One region of the Curtobacterium sp. MCPF17_002 genome, then DNA from elsewhere that is predicted to be linked to it. Evidence: predicted binding sites of a transcription regulator. Region 1 holds the regulator's gene; each other region holds the start of a gene.
What was found. Region 1 encodes HrcA, which represses chaperone genes, less so after heat shock. Its sites were predicted from a motif close to TTNGCACTCGNNNNNNNCGAGTGCNAA; they were not measured.

Region 1 (3,216 bases):
CCGGGCGCGAGACCCTCGACGACGAGACCCGGTACGTCGAGCGCGTCCTGCTCGCGGCGCGGGTCCGCGGTGAGCTCGCGACGTCGGAACTGGGCCAGGAGGCCCGTGGCCGGGTCGCGGGACTCATCGCACGTGGTCTCGTGGACGGGTCGGCCGCGGTGCGGGGACGCATCGACCTGACCCTGCGGGGTCGCCTGCTCGCGGACGCGGTGGTCCGCGAGCTGCTCGACTGAGCGGGGCGGGGTCCTGCTACTGCTTGATGAACTCGATCGAGAGCGGGTAGCGGTAGTACTCGCCACGGTTCGCGGCGACGGCGGCCATGATGCCGAAGATGATCGACACGATCGCCGCTGCCATGATCACGAACGCGCCGATCACGATGATCGACAGGATCGTCCCGGCGACGTAGGCGATCGCCATCGTGATGTGGAAGTTCAGCGCGACGCGGGTGTGCTCGCGGATGAACCCGCCGCGGTCGCGCAGCACGAGGTAGGCGATGAGCGGCGCGATGAAGTTGAAGAAGATGCCGCCGATGTGGGTGAGGGTCGCCCAGAGGCGCTGGTCCTCCGGTGACATCGGCTGCGGGGGCGTGTAGCCGCCCGGGTACTGCGGGCCGCCGGGACCCTGCGGGCCGCCGGGACCCTGCGGGCCGTTCCACCCGGGTCCGCCGGGCTGGCCGGGCTGCTGTCCGTAGGGTCCGCCTGGTTGCTGGCCGGAGGGGCCGCCGGGCTGCTGTCCGTAGCTCATGCCGGAAGCGTATCGGCAGGCTGTGGAGAAGTCCCGATCCGTCGGTGGTCGGGCGTAGGATCAGCAGTCGACACCTCCGAGTGCCAGAACGAGTGGAAAGGGGTCCGGGTGGTCAGCGAACGCAGTCTCGAGGTCCTCAAGGCCATCGTGCGGGACTACGTGGCATCCCGTGAGCCGGTCGGCTCGAAGACGATCGTCGAGCGGCACGCCTTCGGGGTCAGCGCCGCCACGATCCGGAACGACATGGCCCAGCTCGAGGACGAGCAGCTCATCGCCGCACCGCACACCTCCTCCGGCCGTGTCCCCACCGACAAGGGCTACCGGGTGTTCGTCGACCACCTCGCCGGTGCCCGTCCGCTGTCGAGTGCGCAGCGCCACGCGATCGAGACCTTCCTCGGGGCGCCGAACGACCTCGACGAGGTCCTCGGCCGCACCGTCCGGCTCCTCAGTCAGCTCACCAACCAGGTCGCCCTCGTGCAGTACCCGTCGATGGTGCGCGCGCGGGTGCAGCACATCGAGCTCGTCCGCCTCGGCGACGACAGGCTCATGGTCGTCCTCATCACCGACACTGCCCGGGTCGAGCAGCGCGTCGTGGAGACGGACGTCATGCTCGACGAGACCGGGCTCACCGAACTCCGCGCGGTCGTGAACGGCGCCACCGTCGGGCTCCTGCTGCAGGACGTCGCGACGGCGCTCCGCGCGGTCCCGCAGCAGATCCGGCCGGATGCCCAGCCGCTCGCGGGCGTCGTCGTCGCCACCCTCATCGAACAGGTCGCCGCGAACCGGCAGGACCGTCTGGTGATGGCCGGCGCGGCGAACCTCGCCAAGAGCGAACAGGACTTCTCCGGCGGCCTCTTCCCCGTGCTCGAGGCGATCGAGGAACAGGTCACCCTGCTCCGGCTGTTCGGCGAGATGCGGATCGACGACGTCGCCGTCGCGGCCCGGATCGGCGTGGAGAACGCCGAGTACGGGCTCGACGCGACGAGCATCGTCGCCGGCGGGTACCTGGCCCGCGGCGAGGTCGCCCGGCTCGGCGTGCTCGGACCCACCCGGATGGACTACGGCACGAACATGTCCGCGGTCCGCGCCGTCGCACGGTACCTGTCCAAACTCCTGGGCGAACATTGACCAGGCCCGCACGCGACTGACCCGGGCCGACCGGTCGAGGCGATCCGCGCCTCCAGGCCCACCGGCGTCAACCGAACCAGCGTCCACCAGACCAGCGCCCACCAGCGCAGTGCCCACCAGACCAGCGGCGACCGCCGCACCGAACCGAACCGACTGAGGGATACGTGGCAGACCACTACGACGTCCTCGGCGTCCAGCCGGACGCCTCCGATGCCGACATCAAGAAGGCGTACCGCCGACTGGCGCGCGAACTGCACCCGGACGTGAACCCGAGCCCGGAAGCATCCGAGCGCTTCAAGGACGTGACGCACGCGTACGACGTGCTGAGCGACCCGGAGCAGCGGCGCCGCTACGACGCCGGGCCACAGGCCGACAGCCCCTTCGGCGGCGGCGCCGGCGGGTTCAGCGACATCTTCGACGCGTTCTTCGGCGGCGGTGGCGGTGGCGGCCGGGGCAACGGACCGCGCAGCCGCGCCGAGCGCGGGCAGGACGCCCTGCTGCGCATCGAGGTCGACCTCGACGAGGTCGTCTTCGGCACCCACAAGGACGTCGAGGTCGACACGGCCGTGCTCTGCGAGACCTGCGGCGGTTCGTGCGCGGCTCCCGGCACGCACCCGCAGACCTGCGACATCTGCGGCGGCACCGGCCACATCCAGCGCCAGGTCCGCTCGCTCCTCGGCAACGTCGTGACGAGCGCTCCCTGCGGCACCTGCCGCGGCTACGGCACCGTCATCCCGAACCCGTGCCCCACGTGCCAGGGCCAGGGCCGCGTCCGCGCCCGTCGCACCGTGCCGGTCGACGTCCCCGCGGGCGTCGACTCCGGCCTGCGGCTGCAGATGCCCGGCCAGGGCGAGGTCGGTCCGGCCGGCGGTCCCTCCGGCGACCTCTACCTCGAGATCCGGGTGCGGCACCACGACGTCTTCAGCCGCGACGGCGACGACCTCCTCGCCACGCTCGAGGTCCAGATGACCGACGCGATCCTCGGCACCACGACGACGATCGACGGCCTCGACGGCCCCGTCCAGCTCGAGGTCCGCCCCGGCGTGCAGAGCGCCGACGTGCTCGTCATCAAGGACCGCGGCATCACGAAGCTCCGCGGCAACGGGCGCGGCGACCTGCGGGTCGGCGTGCAGGTCGTGACCCCGACGAAGCTCTCGCACAAGGAGCGGCAGCTCGTCGAGCAGCTCGCGAAGTCGCACAAGGCCGCGCAGCCGCAACTCGCCCGGTTCCAGCAGGGCATGTTCGGCAAGCTCCGCGACCGCTTCTTCAACTTCTGATGGCGTCGCTCTACCTCGTCGAGTCGCTCGACGGCGTCGCCGTGGGCGGCACGGTCCCGCTCGA
Region 2 (3,216 bases), 1.8 Mb from region 1:
GCGCGCACCAGTGCCCGGGCGGCGCGCAGCTTCGTCGCGCCCGGTGCAGCTCCCGAAGGACGTGAAGAGGAACGATGACCACGAGACACCCCCGTGACCGGTTCGACGACGTCGCCGACGGCCCTCGGGTCGGCGCGCACCGCGGCGCCCAGCGGCGCGGGCGCGGCTGGATCGCGTTCGCCTGGGCGGCCCTCGCCACCGGCGTGCTCGTGGGGCTCGGGGTGCTCGTCCTCGCACTGCTGAACGGCAGCTACTCGTTCACCGGCTCGACACCGTCCGCATCCTCGTCGGCGTCGGCCTCGGCGTCGTCCGGTTCCTCCGCCTCGGCATCGCCCTCGCCCCCCGCGTCGCAGGCGCCCGCGGCGGGGACCCCGGCGGACCAGGGGTCCACCACGCTCGTCGTCCTGAACGGCACCACGACGACCGGGCTCGCGGCGAAGGGCAGCGCCGCGCTGACGTCCGCCGGGTGGAAGGTCACCTCGACGGGCGACGCCGGGACCACCGGCGCGACCGCGACGATCGTCTACTACCAGCAGGCGTCCCAGGCGGCGGTCGCACGGGGGATCGCGAAGTCCCTCGGGGTCACCGCGGTGCAGCAGTCGGCGGCGTTCCCGAACGCCGACATCAGCGTCGTGCTCGGCGCGGACTACACCGGCTGACGCATTCCCCTACCGGTTCCGCCCGCATTTGTGACGGCCGTGTTTCCGGCACGTTGATTTCTGACGGAATCGACGTGAAAGAACGTCACACCCCTTGCCCCCTCGGCATTGTTCGGTAAGAGTCGTGCCAAGACGGCGACAGCGCCGTCCGGAACAGCACCATCGCAGGGAGCAAGAGATCATGGCCAACGGAACCGTGAAGTGGTTCAACGCCGAGAAGGGCTTCGGCTTCATCACCGTCGATGGAGGGGGCCAGGACGTGTTCGTGCACTACTCGGCAATCGACATGTCGGGGTACAAGGTCCTCGAGGAGGGTCAAGCAGTGACGTTCGACGTCGGCACCGGGTCGAAGGGCCCGCAGGCCGAGGCCGTCCGCCCCGCCTGAGTCGCGAGCACCGGCAGCACCACCTCGCGAACGCGTCGTCCCGTCAGGGGCGGCGCGTTCGTCGTGTGCGGGGTGCCCGTGGTTCGTGCGGTCGCGTCGGTGATCGTTCGTGCGGTCGCGTCGGTGTCGCTCGTGCGGTCGCTCGTGCTCGCTTCCGGGCGAAGTCCTGAGAACTCGACCCGCGCCTCCCGTCTGTGTTGCACTCGCACCCTCCGAGTGCCAGAATCGGCGTTGGCACTCGCTCACGCCGAGTGCCAGTACGACCCCCATGACGACGTCCGGGAGGGACGAAGAACTCACATGGCTAAGATCATTGCTTTCAACGAGGAGGCCCGTCGTGGCCTCGAGCGCGGCCTGAACCAGCTGGCTGACGCCGTGAAGGTGACGCTCGGCCCGCGCGGCCGCAACGTCGTCCTCGAGAAGAAGTGGGGCGCCCCCACGATCACGAACGACGGTGTCTCCATCGCCAAGGAGATCGAGCTCGACGACCCGTACGAGAAGATCGGCGCGGAGCTCGTCAAGGAGGTCGCCAAGAAGACCGACGACGTCGCCGGTGACGGTACGACCACCGCGACCGTCCTCGCTCAGGCGCTCGTCCGCGAAGGCCTGCGCAACGTCGCGGCCGGTGCCGACCCCATCTCCCTGAAGCGCGGCATCGAGAAGGCCGTCGCCGCCGTCTCCGAGCAGCTGCTCGCCGACGCCAAGGAGATCGAGACCAAGGACCAGATCGCCGCCACCGCGTCGATCTCGGCCGCTGACCCGACCATCGGCGCGCTCATCGCCGAGGCCATCGACAAGGTCGGCAAGGAAGGTGTCGTCACCGTCGAGGAGTCGAACACCTTCGGCACCGAGCTCGAGCTGACCGAGGGCATGCGCTTCGACAAGGGCTACCTGTCGCAGTACTTCGTCACCGACCCCGAGCGTCAGGAAGCCGTCTTCGAGGATGCCTACATCCTGATCGTCAACTCGAAGATCTCGAACATCAAGGACCTCCTGCCGGTCGTCGACAAGGTGATCCAGGCGGGCAAGCAGCTCCTGATCATCGCCGAGGACGTCGACGGTGAGGCCCTGGCCACGCTCGTCGTGAACAAGATCCGCGGCATCTTCAAGTCCGTCGCCGTCAAGGCCCCGGGCTTCGGCGACCGTCGCAAGGCCATGCTGCAGGACATCGCGATCCTCACCGGCGGCCAGGTCATCTCGGAAGAGGTCGGCCTCAAGCTCGAGAACGCGACGCTCGACCTCCTCGGTCGTGCCCGCAAGGTCGTCATCACCAAGGACGAGACCACGATCGTCGAGGGTGCCGGCGACGCCGAGCAGATCGCCGGCCGCGTCCGTCAGATCCGCTCCGAGATCGAGGCGACCGACTCCGACTACGACCGCGAGAAGCTCCAGGAGCGCCTCGCCAAGCTCGCCGGTGGCGTCGCCGTCATCAAGGCGGGTGCCGCGACCGAGGTCGAGCTCAAGGAGCGCAAGCACCGCATCGAGGACGCCGTCCGCAACGCGAAGGCAGCCGTCGAAGAGGGTATCGTCGCCGGTGGTGGCGTCGCCCTCATCCAGGCCGGCAAGGTCGCGCTCGACGCACTCGTGCTCGAGGGTGACGAGGCGACCGGTGCGAACATCGTCCGCGTCGCCATCGACGCCCCGCTCAAGCAGATCGCGCTGAACGCCGGTCTCGAGCCGGGTGTCGTGGCCGCCAAGGTCCGCGAGCTCGAGTCCGGTTGGGGCCTCAACGCCGCGACCGGCGAGTACGTCGACCTGATCGCCACGGGCATCATCGACCCCGCCAAGGTCACGCGTTCGGCGCTGCAGAACGCTGCGTCGATCGCCGGTCTGTTCCTCACGACCGAGGCAGTCGTCGCCGACAAGCCCGAGAAGGCGCAGGCCATGCCGGCCGGCGACCCGACGGGTGGCATGGACTTCTAGTCCGACGTTCCGGAAGGGCCCCGCACGCTGCGCGTGCGGGGCCCTTCCGCGTGCGCGGTGCGTGCGTTGTGCGTGCGTTCTCCGCTGCGTGGTGCGTGCGCGGTGCGTGCGTGGTGCGTGCGCGGTGCGCTGCGTGGTGCGTGCGCGGTGCATGGTTCCGCTGAGATCGCACTTCGTGCCGCATCCGATTCGGTGAGATCGCACTCCGGCGGGCATTGGCGCCGACGACGGCCGCGAAAGTGCGATCTC
Region 3 (3,216 bases), 1.9 Mb from region 1:
GGCCAGCAGAACCCCTACGCCCCCGCCGGCTACCAGCCCTACGCCCAGCGCCCGAAGACGAACACGCTGGCGATCCTCTCGATCGTCTTCGCGTTCGGCGGCATCATCATCTGGCCGCTCGTCATCCTGACCAGCCCCGCCGGCGCGATCATGGGCCACATCGCCCTCGGCAAGATCAAGCAGTCGGGCGAGGGCGGCCGCGGCCTGGCGCTCGCCGGGGTCATCGGCGGCTGGATCCTGACGGGCCTGTTCATCCTCATCGTCGGGCTCATCGTGGTCCTCGGCTCGATCGCAGGGTCGTACTCGTCGGACTACGACTCCGGGTACAACTCGGGCGCCTTCGTCCTCTGACCGCACCGCGACCACGAGACACCGCTGGCTCGGCGGTGTCTCGTCGTCGTTGCAGCGCCCCGCGCCCTACCCGGCCACGTCGGTGAGTCGCTCGCACAGGACCGCGGTGTGGCGTCCCTCCAGGCGGGTGAGCACGAGTGTGACGCGACCGCTGCCACGCAGCCGCAGCCGCTTCCGGAACTGCGCCGGGTCGACGTCGACGCCGCGCTTCTTGATCTCGACGGTGCCGATGTCATCGGCGGCGAGGCGGGCGGCGAGCTTCTTCACGTCGAGGGGCATGGTGTCGACCACGCGGAACCCCTGGGCGAACGGCGTACTGACGGCCTGGTCGGAGCTGATGTACGCGATGCCGTCGGAGAGCATGCGGCCGTCGATCGACCGGGCGAGGTCGCCGATGAGCCGTGCACGGATGACGGCCCCGTCGGGCTCGTAGAGGTACGCGCCGAGCGGGCCGACCTCCACGTCGTCCGAGTCGGCAGCGCCGACCAGTTCGGCGATGCCGTGGGGTCCGATCACGGTGGCCGCACGTCGGATGCCCGGTCGTGCCAGGGGGCCGAACCAGAGGGCGAGCTCGACGACCTCACGGTCGACGGACGTCCACTGCGCCTCGGCCGTGTCCGGGATGAGGTCGCGGTCGACCCCCGGTCCGAGCTTCACACCGGTGGGGGTGGTCGTCGCGGCCGCGAACACGGTGTCGAGCGACGGTGACCAGTCGTCCGGATCGGCGAGACGGCGGGTGTCCGAGTGCCCCGCGGTCCGACGGGCCGGGTCCATCCAGACGCCGTCCACCGACGACAGGTCGAACGACGCTGCGTCGCCGAGCTCGACCCGGGCGTTCGGCCAGAGCGCGAGGTTGTGGGTGGCGACGGCGGCGGTGACCTCGTCGCGGTCGACTGCGGTGACGTCGAGGTCGAGTGCGGCCATCGCCATCGCGTCCCCACCGATGCCGCAGCCGAGGTCCGCCACGCGCGTCAGCCCGGCGGCGGCGAAGCGTCCGGCGTGCTGTGCGGCGACCTGCAGCCGCGTCGCCTGCTCGAGGCCCGCCTCGGTGAAGAGCATGCGGGCGGCGAAGTCGCCGAACTTCCCGCGGGCCTTCTGCCGGAGCTTGGCCTGGTTGAGGACGGCCGCGACGAGCCCGGGATCGTGCCCCTCGGAGCGCAGGCGCGCGACGACCCTCACGATCTCACCGCCGTCCGAGACGGCCGGGGTACGGTCGAGCAGGGCCATCCCCTCCGGGGTGAGCAGCTGGGCGAGGTCGTCGGCTTCCACCCGTCGATCCTCCCAGGTCGCCGTGGAACCCGACATGTGCTGGCACTCGGATTGACCGAGTGCCAACGACCTCCTAGAGTTGGCGTTGGCACTCTCCTGTGCGTAGTGCCAACCCGGTTTTCATCAGTACCGAGTCTCTACCGAGAAAGAAGAGGTCACCGTGGCCGTCAGCATCAAGCCGCTCGAGGATCGCATCGTCATCCGCCAGGTCGAGGCGGAGCAGACCACCGCTTCCGGTCTGGTCATCCCGGACACCGCGAAGGAGAAGCCCCAGGAGGGCGAGGTCGTCGCCGTGGGACCGGGTCGTATCGACGACAACGGCAACCGCGTCCCGCTGGACGTCGCCGTGGGTGACAAGGTCATCTACTCGAAGTACGGCGGCACCGAGGTCAAGTACTCGGGCGAGGACCTCCTCGTCCTCTCGGCCCGCGACGTGCTCGCGGTCATCGAGAACTGAGACCCGTCTCCGTCACGAACGCCCCGCTCGGCTCCGGCCGGCGGGGCGTTCGCGCGTCCGGCGCCGGGTTCTGCAAGCGCCCGGCACGTGCGTTCTGCGTGCGTCCGGCACGTGCGTCCTGCGTGCGTCCGGCGCGTGCGTCCTGCGCGTGGCCGGTTCGCGTCGGCCTGGAGGCGCGGTGCCGCTCCGCCCCGTCGTCGGCCGTTCCTAGGATGGTTCCGTGAGTGCACCGAGTCCGACGCGTCCGCCCCGCAGCGAGGCATCCGTCGGTGTCGTCCAGGCGATCGTCGCCTACGGGCTCTGGGGCCTCATGCCGCTGCTGTTCGTGGCCATGGCCCCCGCGGGCGCGTTCGAGATCGTCGCCTGGCGCATCGTGTTCGGCCTCGGGTTCTGCGTGATCGCCATCGCCGTGACGCGGTCGTGGCTCCGCACCCGGTCGCTCATGGTGCAGCGCCGGGTGATGGGGGTGATGGCGATCGCCGCGGTGCTCATCGTCGTGAACTGGACGGTGTACGTCATCGCCACGACGACCGGCCACACCGTCGAGGCCGCCCTCGGCTACTTCATCAACCCGCTCGTCACGATCGCGCTCGGCGTCGTGCTGCTCCACGAACGGCTCCGGCCGGCGCAGTGGACGGCGGTCGGCATCAGCATCGTGGCCGTCGTCGTCATCGCGGTCGGGTACGGGCAGATGCCGTGGATCTCCCTGGCGCTGGCCTTCTCGTTCGGGCTCTACGGGCTCGTCAAGAAGCGTGTCGGCGGCACGGTGGACGCGTTGTCCGGTCTCACGATCGAGACGATGTGGCTGACGCCGTTCGCGGTCGTGGCGCTCGTGGTCCTCGGGATCACGGGCATCGGTGGCGGGATCACCTTCGGCGGCGAGGGCTGGGTGCACGCGCTCATCATGATCGGGGCGGGACCGGCGACGGCCGTCCCGCTGCTGCTCTTCGCGTCCTCGGCCCGGCGGCTGTCGCTGTCGACGCTCGGACTGACGCAGTACCTCACGCCCGTGATGCAGCTCATCGTCGGGGTGACGATCCAGCACGAGGCGATGTCGACGTCGCGCTGGATCGGCTTCGCGATCGTGTGGCTCGCCCTCGTCATCCTCAGTGTCGACTCCTTCGCGGCGGCCCGGGCAT

Region 2: the regulator HrcA is predicted to act here: its motif matches at 1,276-1,302, upstream of groL (chaperonin GroEL).
Region 3: the regulator HrcA is predicted to act here: its motif matches at 1,660-1,686, upstream of groES (co-chaperone GroES).

Annotation. Positions count from the first base shown of each region.
Region 1 is NZ_CP126251.1:1,612,838-1,616,053, forward strand. It holds gene hemW (radical SAM family heme chaperone HemW) at 1-233, shown strand, start outside; gene DEJ28_RS07545 (DUF4870 domain-containing protein) at 250-747, opposite strand; gene hrcA (heat-inducible transcriptional repressor HrcA) at 856-1,875, shown strand; gene dnaJ (molecular chaperone DnaJ) at 2,040-3,152, shown strand; gene DEJ28_RS07560 (16S rRNA (uracil(1498)-N(3))-methyltransferase) at 3,152-3,216, shown strand, end outside.
Region 2 is NZ_CP126251.1:3,434,917-3,438,132, reverse strand. It holds gene DEJ28_RS16025 (DUF3263 domain-containing protein) at 1-78, shown strand, start outside; gene DEJ28_RS16020 (LytR C-terminal domain-containing protein) at 75-659, shown strand; gene DEJ28_RS16015 (cold-shock protein) at 841-1,044, shown strand; gene groL (chaperonin GroEL) at 1,345-2,967, shown strand; gene DEJ28_RS16005 (endonuclease domain-containing protein) at 3,215-3,216, opposite strand, start outside.
Region 3 is NZ_CP126251.1:3,558,251-3,561,466, reverse strand. It holds gene DEJ28_RS16640 (DUF4190 domain-containing protein) at 1-351, shown strand, start outside; gene DEJ28_RS16635 (class I SAM-dependent methyltransferase) at 418-1,620, opposite strand; gene groES (co-chaperone GroES) at 1,781-2,077, shown strand; gene rarD (EamA family transporter RarD) at 2,298-3,216, shown strand, end outside.